Regions from separate parts of the Mycobacterium cajalii genome, predicted to be linked through region 1. Evidence: predicted binding sites of a transcription regulator. Region 1 holds the regulator's gene; the other holds the start of a gene.
The links. Region 1 encodes LexA, which represses DNA repair genes until DNA is damaged. Its sites were predicted from a motif close to CGAACANNTGTTCG; they were not measured.
Positions count from the first base shown of each region.

Region 2: ACJ512_RS05605 (error-prone DNA polymerase) is a predicted target of LexA. The motif match lies at 4,174-4,187, and genes of this name have one in related genera.

Region 1 is NZ_CM141436.1:2,087,774-2,095,083, reverse strand. Features, by position in the region: gene ACJ512_RS10090 (alpha/beta fold hydrolase) at 1-482, shown strand, start outside; gene ACJ512_RS10085 (peroxynitrite isomerase) at 513-998, opposite strand; gene nrdR (transcriptional regulator NrdR) at 1,033-1,497, opposite strand; gene ACJ512_RS10075 (LysM peptidoglycan-binding domain-containing protein) at 1,608-2,102, opposite strand; gene lexA (transcriptional repressor LexA) at 2,393-3,067, shown strand; gene ACJ512_RS10065 (LGFP repeat-containing protein) at 3,086-5,320, opposite strand; gene ACJ512_RS10060 (acyl-CoA dehydrogenase family protein) at 5,914-7,083, opposite strand; gene hflX (GTPase HflX) at 7,169-7,310, opposite strand, start outside.
Region 2 is NZ_CM141436.1:1,154,167-1,161,476, forward strand. Features, by position in the region: gene ACJ512_RS05585 (histidine phosphatase family protein) at 1-416, opposite strand, end outside; gene ACJ512_RS05590 (MaoC/PaaZ C-terminal domain-containing protein) at 520-1,389, shown strand; gene otsB (trehalose-phosphatase) at 1,474-2,706, opposite strand; gene ACJ512_RS05600 (wax ester/triacylglycerol synthase domain-containing protein) at 2,663-4,039, opposite strand; gene ACJ512_RS05605 (error-prone DNA polymerase) at 4,202-7,310, shown strand, end outside.

The DNA.
Region 1 (7,310 bases):
TCGGGAGCACCGGCCTGGGCCACGACCTGCCCAACGTGTTGCGCATCCTCGACGACCTCCCGGAGCCGACGGCCTCGGCGGCGTTCAGCCGGACCCTGCGCGCGGTGGTGGACTGGCGCGGCCAGATCGTCACCATGCTGGACCGGTGCTATCTGACCGAAGCCATTCCGGTGCAGATCATCTGGGGTACCAAAGATGTGGTCGTCCCCGTCCGCCATGCGCGGATGGCGCACGCGGCGATGCCGGGCTCGCGACTGGAGATCTTCGAAGGTTCCGGGCACTTTCCGTTCCACGACGACCCGGCCCGGTTCATCGACGTCGCGCAGCGCTTCATCGACGCCACCGAACCCGGCGAATACGACCAGGCCGCCCTCCGGCAGTTGCTCCGTTCCGGCGGCGGCGAGAAGGCGGTCACCGGTCCGGCCGACACCCGCGTCGCCGTGCTCAACGCCATGGGTAACGACGAGCGCAGCGCCACCTGAGGCCGCGCCCCGGCGGCCTCCCCGAACGTTCTAGTGCTGCCGGTGCAACACCGCGGCCAGATGATGCTGCAAGGGCTGGCCGACGGCACCCATGCGCAGCGAGTAGGACAGCTCGTCGCCTTCGATGCGCAACGAACGGCCAAGCGCGGAAACCTCTTTCGCGGTCGGCGTCAGTCCGATCGAGGTGGTGGACAAGTCGAGCTCGATGACGCCGCCGGCGGCCGAAAAGGTGCCCACCTCGATCTCCGCGACACCGGTCGGATGCGCCAGGACCAGCTCCAGGTTGCCCGGCTGCGGCACCCGCAGATAGCCCGTCTCCGCGTGCAACGGCCTGCCGTCGGCCACCGCCCTGGTCTTTTGGGCGTAGGCCAGAAACGGCTTGCCGACATGGGAGAACACGACCTCTTCGAAATATTCGAAGGACTCGATCGTCGGGTACTCACCGGCACCGCGTCCCGCCCAGGTACCGAGCAGTGGCGCGAGCGCCTCCAGATCGGGATGCAATTCAGCGGCCATGGCACCACCCTAGTGCCGGGCCCGAGGCGGCCCGTCAGCCCGAGGTCGGCACCTTGCGGTGCGCCCGCAGCAGTTCTATCTCGCGCTCGAAATCGTCCGCGGACTCGAAGGACCGGTAGACCGACGCGAACCGCAGGTAGGCCACCTCGTCGAGGTCGCGCAGCGGTCCCAGCACCGCCAGTCCGACCTCGTGACTGGGAATCTCCGGTGAGCCCGCCGCGCGCACGGTGTCCTCCACCTGCTGGGCCAGCAGGTTCAGCGCATCGTCGTCGACCTGGCGGCCCTGGCACGCGCGGCGGACCCCGCTGATCAGCTTCTCCCTGCTGAAGGGCTCGGTGACACCGCTGCGCTTGACCACCGCCAGCACCGCGGTCTCGACCGTGGTGAAGCGCCGTCCGCACTCGGGACAGGACCGGCGGCGGCGAATGGCCTGGCCCTCGTCGGTTTCCCGCGAATCGATCACCCGGGAGTCCGGGTGACGGCAGAACGGACAGTGCATGACCGCTCCTTCGCCGCGCTCACGGACCTCGCAGGACACTCCGAGCGTACCCGTGCGCGCTGCCGGCGCGGCGGCCGTGGCGGCGGTTCCGGCGCCATGTGGCGCCGGGGTCAGCCCACCGGCGCGATCAGGGGCTGACCCGCCGCGAGCGTCGGGGAGTTCAGCTCGTTGAGTGCGCGGATGCGCTCGGCCACCTGGCGAACCGGCGCATCGGGCGCGACGCGGTGCGCGACATCCTGCAGCGATTCCCCCGGTTCGACCCGCACGACGGCCAGCCTGTCGGGCACGGGCGCCGCCGAAGCCGGGGAGCCGCCGTTGATCGCCTGCCCGACGTCGGCGATGAGCCCGAGCCACAGGGTGATCAGCCCGGCGCCCACGGCCAGGGCCGCCGTCTTCGCCCACGTGACCGAACGCCTGCGGTGGGGCGCGACGGACATCGCGACGCCGGTGCCGTGGTAGCGCAGCGGGGCGCCCGCCGGCCCGTACGGGGCCGGTCGGCGCGACCCGGGTGTCCGGGCCCGCCCGCGGCGAGGCTCCAGGACAGGCCCGTTGATCGGGCGCCGAACGCTGCCGACCCGCGGCGAGACTGTGTGAATGATGGTCATCTGCGTTCCTCCGGTCAACTGATCCTCGCTCGTGTGTTCGACACTATCGCTCGCGTGTTCGATGTCCGAACATTTGAGCGAAGCGTGTCGCACGAGCCAAACGCTAGACCGACCCACCGACAACGCCTTGCGGACGAACGGCGCCGCGGTCATCGATCACCTGGGACATGCCGCTCAAATACCCGATCGGCCGCGGAGTTACACCTTTGTTATTCGGCCGCTCTCGACGGTAGACACGCCAGTCGAACACATGTTTGATTATCGGATCCCGGGCGGTTACATTCATTGCCATGAGCGACAGCAACGACACCTCTGCCGGCGATGCATCGCTGACCGAGCGGCAGCGCACGATCCTGAATGTCATCCGCGCGTCGGTCACCAACCGCGGCTATCCCCCGAGCATCCGGGAGATCGGCGACGCCGTCGGCCTGACGTCGACCTCCTCGGTCGCCCACCAATTGCGCACCCTGGAGCGCAAGGGTTACCTGCGCCGCGACCCGAACCGTCCGCGCGCCGTCGATGTCCGCCGGGCCGACGAGGCCGTGCCCGCGGCGCCCACCACCGAGGTGGCCGGCTCGGACGCGCTGCCCGAACCCACCTTCGTCCCTGTCCTCGGGCGGATCGCGGCAGGCGGACCCATCCTCGCCGAGGAGGCCGTCGAAGACGTCTTCCCGCTGCCCCGCGAACTGGTCGGCGAGGGGACGCTGTTTTTGCTCAAGGTCGTCGGCGACTCGATGGTCGAGGCGGCGATCTGCGACGGCGACTGGGTGGTCGTGCGGCAGCAGCACGTCGCCGAGAACGGCGACATCGTCGCCGCGATGATCGACGGCGAGGCCACGGTCAAGACGTTCAAGCGCGCCGGGGGTCAGGTGTGGCTGATGCCCCACAACCCGGCGTTCGATCCCATTCCGGGCAATGACGCGACCGTGCTGGGCAAGGTCGTCACCGTGATCCGCAAGGTCTGACCGTACCCAGCGGCGGGCCTAGTCGGCCTTGATGAACCCGTTGGCCTGCGCGACCTGTTCGCTGGACATCCAGATTTCGGCGAGCGTGTCCTGGTAGAGGGCGCTGTCGGGGGTGTAGTACAGGCCGAAGCGGGCGCTCGCCTTGATCGGATACCCGTCGGGCATCTGATAGGGATCGTCCAACGGTAGGTGAATCGTCGGGCGCCCCGGCGCGCTCGGGCCCGCGCTGGCAGCGTGCGTGGCCAACGGCGAGGTCTCGTCGGTGTCCACGGCCGCGTGCCGCCCGGTTCGCGCCTCGGCCACGGGCGAGACGGCCTCGACGCCGGCGATGTCGGCAGCCGACCCGTCGAACGCGGCTTCGGCATGGCCGCCGCCCGGCCCGCCGGGCTCCGCCGCCTCGCGGTATTCGTCCGCCGGCTCCGGGTATCCGCCTTGCTCGGCGCCTTCGTCCTCAGGGACTTGCTCCACGGCGAACTCGGCGTAACCGGCCTCCGGCACGTCGAGATAGCCCTCTTCCTCGTCGAACTCCGGATACCCGGCTTCCGACAAGTCGGCTTCGATGACGACGGGGATGGAGTCGGTGTCCACCGCGTCGGGATTTTCCTCCCCGCCGTGGAACACGCTCTGGAACTCGTCCGCATCCTCCCCCGGGCCGGGCGACGCCTCGCCGCCGTAGTGCCCGCGATGCGCAACCTCCTCGCCCGCGAGCGCGGCCCCGGTCCCGCGCCCCCAGCTGACCTGGCGCTCGGGCTCGGCGTCCGCCGCGTGCTCCTCGGAGGGGTGCAGGTCATCGCGCCCGAAGTGCTCGGTGGCCGCCTCGCCGTCGTGGCCCCAGAGTCCGTCGGCAGGGCCGTATCCGGCGCCCCCGTCTTGCTCGGCGGCACCGGCGGCGGTGTCGCGACCGGCGCGACCGCGGCGCAGGCGGACGCCCACCAGCACCAGCGACGCGAGAAGCACCAGCGCCGCGGCGCCGCCCAGCAGCCACCACCGTTGCTGCCAGACCGGCTTCTTGGTGTGGGGTGGCATGGCCACCGCACTCGGCTGGTTCTGGCCCGATATCTGCAGGCCGCCCAGCAGGGGCGCCAGGTTCGAGGGGTCGGTGGTGAACGTGTTCTTCGCGCGGTTCCACGAGATGGTGCCGCCGGCGAATTTCTGCGAGACCACGTCGCCGTCCACGGCCTGGTCGCCCACCGGGGCGCCCAGCTTCCCGCCGGCACCGCGCAGCTTGTCCCAGGCGGCCTTCATGGCTCCGCGCACCACGAACGCGCCGTGCTCGGCCGTCCAGAAGATCACCGGCTTGTCGGCCGCGGAGAAGGTGCAGATCCGGCTCGACGGTATGCCGCCGTCGGACTCGTTGGCGACGGGGAACCCCAGGTCGCTGCCCACGGGGCCGCCCAGGGACTCGTACTTGGCCAGGATGTCGCTGTCGACGGCGTTCGCACCGGTCGCCGGGCTGAAGTACACCTTCCCGCCGGCGAAGTTCTGGGCGATCCCGTCACCGCCGATGGGGTACTGCCCGCCTTGCTTGGCGCCCAGCTTGCCGTTGGCTCCCCCGGCCGCGCGCCAGGCCATGTTGATGGCCGCGGTGGGGTCGATCGGCACCTGCAGGCCCTTCAACTGGTCAGCCAAGACCGCCGGCTCGGTCGTGAACTCCTTGGTATCCCGGTTCCAGGAGACCTGGCCGCCGCTGAACTTCTGCGTGGCGAGTTCGCCGTCGTAGGTCTCGTCGCCGACCGGCACCCCGAGGACGCCACCGGAGCTGCCCAGCTTGTCCCAGGCGGCGTTCATCGCGCCGCGCACGACGAACGCGCCGTGGTCGGGCGTCCAGAAGATCACCGGGTGGTCGCTGGCCGAGAAGGTGCTCACGCGGCTGTCGGGCCCCGAGAGACCGGGCACCTCGTTGATCGTCGGGAAACCCAGGTCGCTGCCGGCCGGACCGCCCAGCGACTCGTATTTGTCCAGGATCGGCCCGTAGGCGTACCGGGCGCCGGTCGCCGGGGTGTAGAACATCTTGCCGCCGTCGAACTCCAGGGCGAAGCCGTCGCCGACGGGGTAGACGTCACCCTTGCGCGCGCCCAGCGGTGACGTGTCGCCCCCGGCCTTCTCCCATGCGGCCATCATGGCCGCCTCGGCGTCGCCGATCGGGCTCGCGGCGCCCGTGGGAGCCAGCAATACCGCGGCCAGCGCTGTGGTCACCAAGCCGACCAGTGCACGCCCGACCAGCTTTCGCATGTGACCTCTCTGCCTGTTCACCAAGCCCTCCAGTCCACGGGTGTGCGCCGATCTGCGGCCATGCCCATATCCCGCGGCCCTGCGAGCGGAGGGTCATCCCACCAACGGGCCGTACCCCCGTAACGGTCCGCATTTTCGCCGGGCCCGCACAACATTGCTCCAATCGACGAGAAATGCGAACTCAATTTAGGGATATTACAAAAATGGATACCGCATCGATGTGCAAATGATGCCGAACCGGGTGCGCGTCGCAACGAAGCGTGCGGCCGTGCGCGCATCGTTCGGATCGCGCTGCCGCACCCCGGGGCCGTCGCGGGCCCCCGGCCGCGCTCCGTGACGTCGACGTCCGCGCACCCCTTCGCGCGCTCACCGGCCCCGTGGTCGCCGGGTTGACGATGTGCGACAACACCGTCGCCACCTGCAAAACGCATGCGTCGACGGTACGTCAGAGCATCAGCGGGCCGACACCGGACCGACGATTGCCGGATCGCGCGAATTTCAACTCATTCGCCCTCGATGAACTCCGGCGCCTGCGAAAGAGGCGACCCAAACCCGCTACGCGTCAGTAACTTCGCCGACGGGGACGAGTCCCGTTGTACGCGATGGGGATCCGGCTACACCCCGAGCCCGCGACCGATGATCTCCTTCATGATCTCGGTGGTGCCACCGTAGATGGTCTGCACCCGAGCATCGAGATAGGCTCGCGCAACGGGGTATTCGCGCATATAGCCGTAGCCGCCGTGCAATTGCAGGCAGCGGTCGATCAGATGCACCTGCTTCTCGGTGGCATACCACTTGGCCATTGCGGCCTGTTCGGCCGTGAGCTTCTTGTCCAGGTGCAGCCGCAGGAACTCGTCAACCATCACGCGCACCACGGTCGCCTCGGTCGCCAACTCGGCCAGGACGAATCGACTGTTCTGGAAACTGCCGATCGGCTTGCCGAAAGCCTTCCGCTCCTTGGTGTATTGCAGCGTCTGTTCGAGTACCTGCTCCATCGCCGCGGCCGCCATCACGGCGATCGAGATGCGTTCCTGCGGCAGGTTCTGCATGAGATAGATGAAGCCCATGCCCTCCTCGCCGAGCAGGTTCTCGGCCGGCACCTTGACGTCGGTGAACGACAGCTCGGCCGTGTCCTGCGCGTCCAGGCCGATCTTGTCCAGGTGGCGGCCCCGTTCGAAGCCCTCCATGCCGCGCTCCACCACGAGCAGCGAAAAGCCTTGCGCCCCTTTGTCCGGATCGGTCTGCGCGACTACGATCACCAGATCGGAGTTGATTCCGTTGGTGATGAACGTCTTTGACCCGTTGAGCACGTAGTGGTCACCCTGCTTGACCGCGCGGGTCTTGATGCCCTGCAGGTCGCTGCCGGTGCCCGGCTCGGTCATCGCGATCGCGGTGATCAGCTCCCCGGTGCAGAACTTGGGCAGCCAGCGCTGCTTCTGCTCCTCGGTGCCCAGCGCCAGCAGGTAGGGCGCGACGATGTCGTTGTGCAGCCCGAAACCGATCCCGTTGAAGCGCCCGGCGGCGGTCTCCTCGGTGATGATGGTGTTGTAGCGAAAGTCGGGATCGCCGCCGCCGCCGTACTCCTCGGGCACCGCCATCCCCAGAAAGCCCTGCTTGCCGGCCTCGAGCCAGACCCCGCGGTCGACGATCTTGGCCTTCTCCCACTCCTCGTGGTGGGGCGCGACGTGGCGCTCGAGAAACGCCCGGTAGGACTCGCGGAACAATTCGTGCTCGGGCTCGAACAGCGTGCGTTCGTATTTGATGGCGCTACTCGCTGAACTCACTGAACTCATGGGAAGACCTCCGGCGGAAGGGAACTCTGCCGCCCAACATATACCAACCACCCGGTTGGTCGGCAGGCGGTGGCTCTCACCGGGCGGCGAATTCCCGCAGGCTGGCGGCCAGCGCCACCGGAACCCGGGCCTTGATCCGGGTGCCGTCGCCGTTGTGCTCCTCGTGCTGGACCCGCCCGTCGGAATGCAGCCGGGACACCAGGTCACCGCGGTGGTAG
Region 2 (7,310 bases), 930 kb from region 1:
AGCCAGTCCGCCGGGGCCAGCAGGTACGTGGAGGCGGCCATGGTCTCGGGTTTGCCGTTGTACCAGCCGGCGTTGATCGGCCGCAGCCCGTCGAGGACCTCGACGTGCTTGCCCATCTCACCGGCCAGCGGCCCGGCGGTCTGCTGGGCGTCGGCCATGTCGGAGGCGTAGACGGCGTCGAAGTCGTGATGGGCGTGCGCCACCTGCTGGGCCTGGCCCTTGCCGTCGGCGCTCAGGCCGGGGCCCGGGATCGAGGTGTCGATGACGCCGTCGGCGTCGGCCTGGGACTGGGCGTTGCGGATGAACGTCAGCGTGATGCTGCGGGCCTGCGGTGATCCACCGCCGCAGGCGCCGACGACGACCGCCGCGGCCAGCACCGAGACTGCCTTGAGTGCGTTCCCCATGCGCGTGGACATGGCGATAGCCTGCCCTGCCGACGGCCCCGGTGGGAAGGGTTTGCGATGGTTGGTACGAAATAGGTGCGCAAAGCTTCGATTCCGGCGAGAAGGAGACTTCCTCATGGCGATTGACCCCAGTGCCGTCGGCGCGGTGAGCGAACCGATGGAGTTCGCATGGACCGACCGGGACACGATGCTGTATGCGCTCGGCGTCGGCGCCGGCCTCGACGACCTGTCGTTCACCACCGAGAACAGCCACGACATCGCCCAGCAGGTGCTGCCCACCTACGCGGTCATCTGCTCACCGGCCTTCGCGGCGGCGGGCAAGATCGGAACGTTCAACCACGCCCTGCTGCTGCACGGGTCGCAGGGCATTCGCCTGCACGCGCCCCTGCCGCCCGCGGGCAAGCTGTCGGTGGTCTCCGAGGTCGCCGACATCCAGGACAAGGGCGAGGGCAAGAACGCCATCATCGTGCTGCGCGGCCGAGGCACGGACCCCGCGTCGGGCGAGCTGATCGCCGAGACGCTGACCACGCTGGTCATCCGCCAGTCGGGCGGGTTCGGCGGGCAGCCCGGTCAGCGGCCGGTCGCCCCGGAGATCCCCGGCCGCGAGCCCGACGCGCGCATCGCGCTGCCCACCCGCGAGGACCAGGCGCTGATCTACCGGCTCTCCGGGGACCGCAACCCGCTGCACAGCGACCCGTGGTTCGCCAAGGAGCTGGCCGGGTTCCCCAAGCCGATCCTGCACGGCCTGTGCAGCTACGGGGTGGCCGGTCGCGCGCTGGTCGCCGAGCTCGGCAAGGGCGTGGCCGCCAACATCACCGCGATCGACGCGCGGTTCACCTCGCCGGTGTTCCCGGGCGAGACGCTGACCACGCTGATCTGGCGCACCGAACCGGGCAAGGCGGTGTTCCGCACCGAGGTGTCGGCGCCGGACGGTTCCGACGTCCGGGTGGCGCTGGACGACGGCGCGGTGGAGTACGCGGCTTAGGGCGCCGTCCCACCGGCGCCGGTGCTGCCTGGACCGAGCGTCGGCCGACGGTGCGGCTCGCTGTGCGCGGGGAACCTCCGCGGGTCAGTTCACGCGATCGTCGGTCAACCGGCGCGCCAGTCGCTCGGTGAACTCGCTCACCTGGGCGGGGTTGTCCAGCCCGAACAGCGCGGCGGTGGCGCGATCGCCGTCCTCGTCATGTCGCACGAGGATGGGCACGCCGCCGTCGCGCACCGCGTCGAACGCATCCTCGTCGGTGATGTCGTCGCCGAGGTAGATCGGCGTCAACGCGTCCGGACCGGCCCGGTGCAGGTGTTCGAGCACCCAGCGCAGCGTCTTGCCCTTGTCCCAGTCGATGTCCGGGCGCAACTCGATGACCTCGCGGCCGGTGGTCACCCGCAGCGCGCTGTGCCGGCCGGCCGCGCGGACCGCCGCGGTCACCTCGCCGACGCGGTCACGCGCGGCGTTGCGGTAGTGCACGGCGACGCCGAACCTCTTGTGCTCCACCACGACTCCGGGAATCGACCCGAGCCGCTCGCGCAGCTCGCCGGCCGCGCGCTCCAGCACGGGGATGGCCGCGGCCGCGGCGTCGTTCTGGTGGTGTGTCCCGTCCGGTGCGGTGAGTTCGAACCCGTGGCTACCGGCATACCAGATTCCGGGCACGCCGAGCCGTCGCGTCACGTCGGCCAGGTCGCGTCCGGACAGCACGGCGACCGGGCACTGCGCGGCCAACTTCTGCAGCGCCGCCGTCGCACCCGCGACGGGCCGGGCCGCGTCCGGGTCGTCGACGATGTCCGACAGTGTGCCGTCGAAGTCGTAGAAGACCGCCGGGTTCGACGGCGGGTCCAGGGCCTGCGCCGCGTCGGGAAGCTGCGACATCCGGCGGTCCCCGGTGCGCACCGTGACCTCACCCACCTCGGCCACCACCGCGTCGGCGCCGGCCTCGTCCAGCGCGTCGCGGCGCCCCGCCCGGTCTTCGCCCCCGACCACGCCGACCACCAACGCGAAACCGCCCTCGCGCGCGGTCGTGACCCCGGCGACGTCGCTCGCGACGACGACGCAGCGGCCCGGCCGCACCCGCAGGCGCTCGGCCGCCGCGGCCGGGTCGTCGGCGCGGGCGGCGAACAGGTCCGCCGGTGCGTCGCGGCGGTCGTCGGCGGCGAAGACGGCGATGCCGAGTCCGACGTCGCGCAACCGGCGCACCACGGTCACCGCGGATTCCAGCGCATTGCCCCCGGCGTCGGTCACCGCGTCGAGGTCGAACAGCACGGCGTCATGGCGGCGTGGGTCGATGACGACAGGCTCCGGCTTGCGCACCACCCCACCTTCTCACGGTGGCCGGTGTTAGCGGGGCCGGGCCGGTGCGGCGCTTGCGCGGGCGACCGTCGGCGAACAGCAACACCGAGTCCTGGCTGAGCGCCACCAGTCGCGCCATGCCGAGTTCGATCCCGGCGGCGAGCCGCTTGACGTCGGGGGCGGCGTGGTAGTCGGCGGTGATGCCGAAGACGAGCTCGTCGCCGTAGCCGAGTACCGCGACACCGGTGCTCAGCCGCGCGGCGGTCGGGGGGATCGGCAGCAGGCGCTCCATCGTCTGGCCCATCAGCCGCAACTGGCGCCGCGGACCGGGGAGGCTGGTCGCCAGCGTCACCAGATCGCCCTGCGGGAGCCGGTCCATGAGTTGGAAGAGATTGCCCCGCAACATTGTTGGCAGGCGTTTCAGTGCCGATTCGACGATGCCGGCACCGGGCTGCCCGGCCTTCCGCCGGTTGTGCACGGTGCGCAGGCGCCGCACCGGGTCGTCGTGGTCGACCGGCAGGTAGGGCGGCACGGCCGCCCGGATCGGCGCCGGCACCACGGTGGTCAGCGAGTCGGCCCGCGGCTGTTGGCCGCGCTGCAGCAGTACCGTGCGGAAGCCCTCGGTGATGGCCGCGAGCGCGACGTCGTCGGCGGTCACCCCGAACTTGCGGCAGACCCGGTCGACGTCGGCGATCGGCACCCGCACCGTGCGGTACCGGCGCATGGTGGATGCGTCGGCCGGCGGTGTCCGCAGCGCGGGCAAGACCGCGCCCACCAGGGTGTCCGCGACGGTCCCGGCGACGGACGAAGCCCGCCACAGCGCGTGCGGCCACCCGCTCCGGGCCGGCTGCGGTGGTGAAACTGGCGTTGCCCCAACTGGTTTGGGGAACCCCGCCGGGTCGGTGTCGTCGCAGAGCCGGGTCAGGATGCGGGCTGGGGAGTCGTCCGCGGCCAGGCAGTGGTGAACCTTCATCAGGATCGCCCACTTCTTGCCCCGCAAACCCTCGATGACCCAGCACTCCCAGGGCGGCCGGTCCGGGTCGAGGGGACGTTCGAGGGCGAAGGCGACGGCGGCCGACAGTTCGGCGTCGCCGCCCGGGCGGCAGATCGCCACGCGGCGTAGGTGGTGGGCGAGGTCGAATCGCGGATGGTCGACCCACTCGGGGCCGTGGGGTCCGATCCGCAGTACCTGGGTGCAGTGCGGCAGCGATTGAACACGTTGCACCAGAAGACTTTCCAGTTGCGCACGGTCGGGGACGCCGGCGACGACGGCGACCGCGCCGAGCGCCAGGCCGGCATGCCGGTCCGCGGAAGCCCGCAGGAACGACGTGTCCGGTGCCTTCAGCTGCGCCATGCTCGGTTCCCGCCGTCCATTTTTCTCGCCCTGTACCAGTATCGGGTCCGGGCGTCGCCGCACGATAGGCCCGCGGCGTTAAGAACGTGTTGTGCAGTTGAAGAAGTGATTAACAACCCACCTGCCCAGTTTTTCGAACATACTTTCGATACACTGATGCGCGTGGGCTGGGGTAACGGGCCGCCGAGCTGGGCGGAGATGGAGCGGGTGCTCGACAGCAAACCGCGCCACGGCGGTGCGCCGTCGCAGCCCGATCAGGAGGGCCCCCTGTCGCGCCATCGCGCGGCCTACCGCCCGCCCGATGGCGGCCGGCGGGCCCGCTCGCCGGTCCCGTACGCAGAGCTGCACGCGCATTCGGCGTTCAGTTTTCTCGACGGCGCCGGCACGCCCGAGGAACTGGTCGAGGAGGCGGCCCGGCTGGGCCTGCGCGCCTTGGCGCTCACCGACCACGACGGTTTGTACGGGGCGGTGCGGTTCGCCGAAGCCGCCGCCGAACTCGACATGCGCACCGTGTTCGGGGCCGAGCTGTCTTTGGGGCCGGGGGCTCGCACCGAGGCCCCGGACCCGCCCGGCCCGCACCTGCTGGTGCTGGCCCGCGGCCCGGAAGGCTACCGGCGGCTGTCACGGCAGCTGGCCGCCGCGCACCTGGCCGGCGGGGAGAAGGGCAAGCCCCGCTACGACTACGACGCGCTGACGCGGGCCGCCGGCGGGCACTGGCACATCCTGACCGGATGCCGAAAAAGCCATGTGCGCCAAGCCCTTTCCTCGGGCGGCCCGGATGCCGCCGAGCGGGCGCTGGCCGACCTGGTGGACCGGTTCGGGGCGGACCGGGTGAGCGTCGAGCTGACCCATCACGGCCACCCGCTCGACGACGAACGCAACGCCGCGCTGGCTGGGCTGGCACCGCGCTTCGGCGTGGGGGTCGTCGCCACCACCGGGGCGCATTTCGCCCAGCCGTCGCGCGGCCGGCTGGCCATGGCGATGGGGGCGATCCGGGCCCGGCAGTCCCTGGACTCGGCGGCGGGCTGGCTGGCCCCGCTGGGCGGTGCGCACCTGCGCTCCGGCGAGGAGATGGCCCGGCTGTTCGCGTGGCATCCCGGCGCGGTGACCGCCGCCGCCGAGCTCGGCGAGCGGTGCGCGTTCGGGCTGGCGCTGATCGCCCCGCAGCTGCCGCCGTTCGAGGTTCCCGACGGGCACACCGAGGACAGCTGGCTGCGGCACCTGACGATGACGGGTGCACGTGACCGTTACGGCCTCCCCGAGGCCGCTCCCCGCGCGTACGCCCAGATCGAACACGAGCTGAAAGTCATTGCCCAGCTGACGTTCCCGGGCTACTTCCTGGTGGTGCACGACATCGCCCGGTTCTGCCGTGCCAACAACATCCTGTGCCAGGGCCGGGGCTCGGCGGCCAATTCCGCGGTCTGTTATGCGCTGGGCGTCACCGCGGTGGACCCGGTGGCCAACGAGTTGTTGTTCGAGCGCTTCCTGTCGCCGGCGCGCGACGGGCCGCCCGACATCGACATGGACATCGAGTCGGATGAGCGCGAGAAGGTCATCCAGTACGTCTACGACCGCTACGGCCGCGACTACGCCGCCCAGGTCGCCAACGTGATCACCTACCGCGGCCGGATCGCGGTGCGCGACATGGCCCGCGCGCTGGGCTTCTCCCAGGGCCAGCAGGACGCGTGGAGCAAGCAGATCGGCCACTGGAACGGGCTCGCGGACTCACCCGACACCGAGGGCATCCCGCCGCAGGTGATCGACCTGGCGCAACAGATCCGCAACCTGCCGCGACACCTGGGCATCCACTCCGGCGGAATGGTGATCTGCGACCGCCCGATCGCCGACGTGTGCCCGGTGGAGTGGGCACGCATGGCGGGGCGAAGCGTCCTGCAGTGGGACAAGGACGACTGCGCGGCAATCGGTTTGGTGAAGTTCGACCTGCTCGGGCTGGGCATGCTGAGCGCGTTGCACTACGCCATCGACCTGGTGGCCGAGCACAAGGGCATCGAGGTGGACCTGGCCCGGCTGGACCTGTCGGAACCGGCGGTGTACGAGATGCTGGCGCGCGCCGATTCGGTCGGCGTGTTCCAGGTGGAGTCGCGCGCGCAGATGGCCACGCTGCCGCGGCTGAAGCCGCGGATCTTCTACGACCTGGTGGTGGAGGTCGCGCTGATCCGTCCCGGCCCCATCCAGGGCGGGTCGGTGCACCCCTACATCCGGCGGCGCAATGGCGCCGATCCGGTCACCTACGACCACCCGTCGATGGAGCGGGCGTTGCGAAAGACGCTGGGGGTGCCGCTTTTTCAGGAGCAGCTGATGCAGCTCGCGGTCGACTGCGCCGGCTTTTCGGCCGCCGAGGCCGACCAGTTGCGCCGTGCGATGGGCTCCAAGCGCTCGACCGAGCGCATGCGGCGGCTGCGCGACCGCTTCTACGACGGCATGCGCGCGCTGCACGGCGCCTCGGACGAGGTGATCGACCGGATCTACGAAAAGCTGGAGGCCTTCGCCAATTTCGGCTTTCCGGAGAGCCATGCGCTGTCCTTCGCGTCGCTGGTGTTCTACTCGTCGTGGTTCAAGCTGCACCACCCGGCGGCGTTCTGCGCGGCGCTGCTGCGCGCCCAGCCGATGGGTTTCTACTCGCCGCAGTCGCTGGTGGCCGACGCGCGCCGGCACGGCGTGACCGTGCACGGCCCGTGCGTCAACGCCAGCCTGGCGCACGCCACTTTGGAGAACGCCGGCACCGAGGTCCGCCTTGGGTTGGGCGCCGTCCGGCACGTCGGCGACGACCTCGCCGAGCGGCTGGTGGGGGAGCGAAAAGCCAACGGCCCGTTCGCCTCCCTGCTGGACCTGACGACCCGGCTGCCGCTGAGCGTGCCGCAGACCGAGGCGCTGGCGACGGCCGGGGCTTTTGCCTGCTTCGGTATGTCGCGGCGCGAGGGCCTGTGGGCAGCCGGGGCCGCGGCCACCCAGCGGCCGGACCGGTTGCCCGGGGTGGGGTCGAGCTCGCACGTCCCGGCGCTGCCGGGGATGAGCGAGCTGGAGCTGGCCGCGGCCGACGTGTGGGCGACCGGCGTCTCCTGCGACAGCTACCCGACGCAGTTCCTGCGGGAAGACCTGGACGCGCTGGGCGTGCTGCCGGCCGCAAAGCTGCTGGACGTGCCCGACGGCGACCGGGTGCTGATCGCCGGCGCGGTGACCCACCGGCAGCGCCCCGGCACCGCCCAGGGGGTGACATTTCTCAACCTCGAGGACGAGACCGGGATGGTCA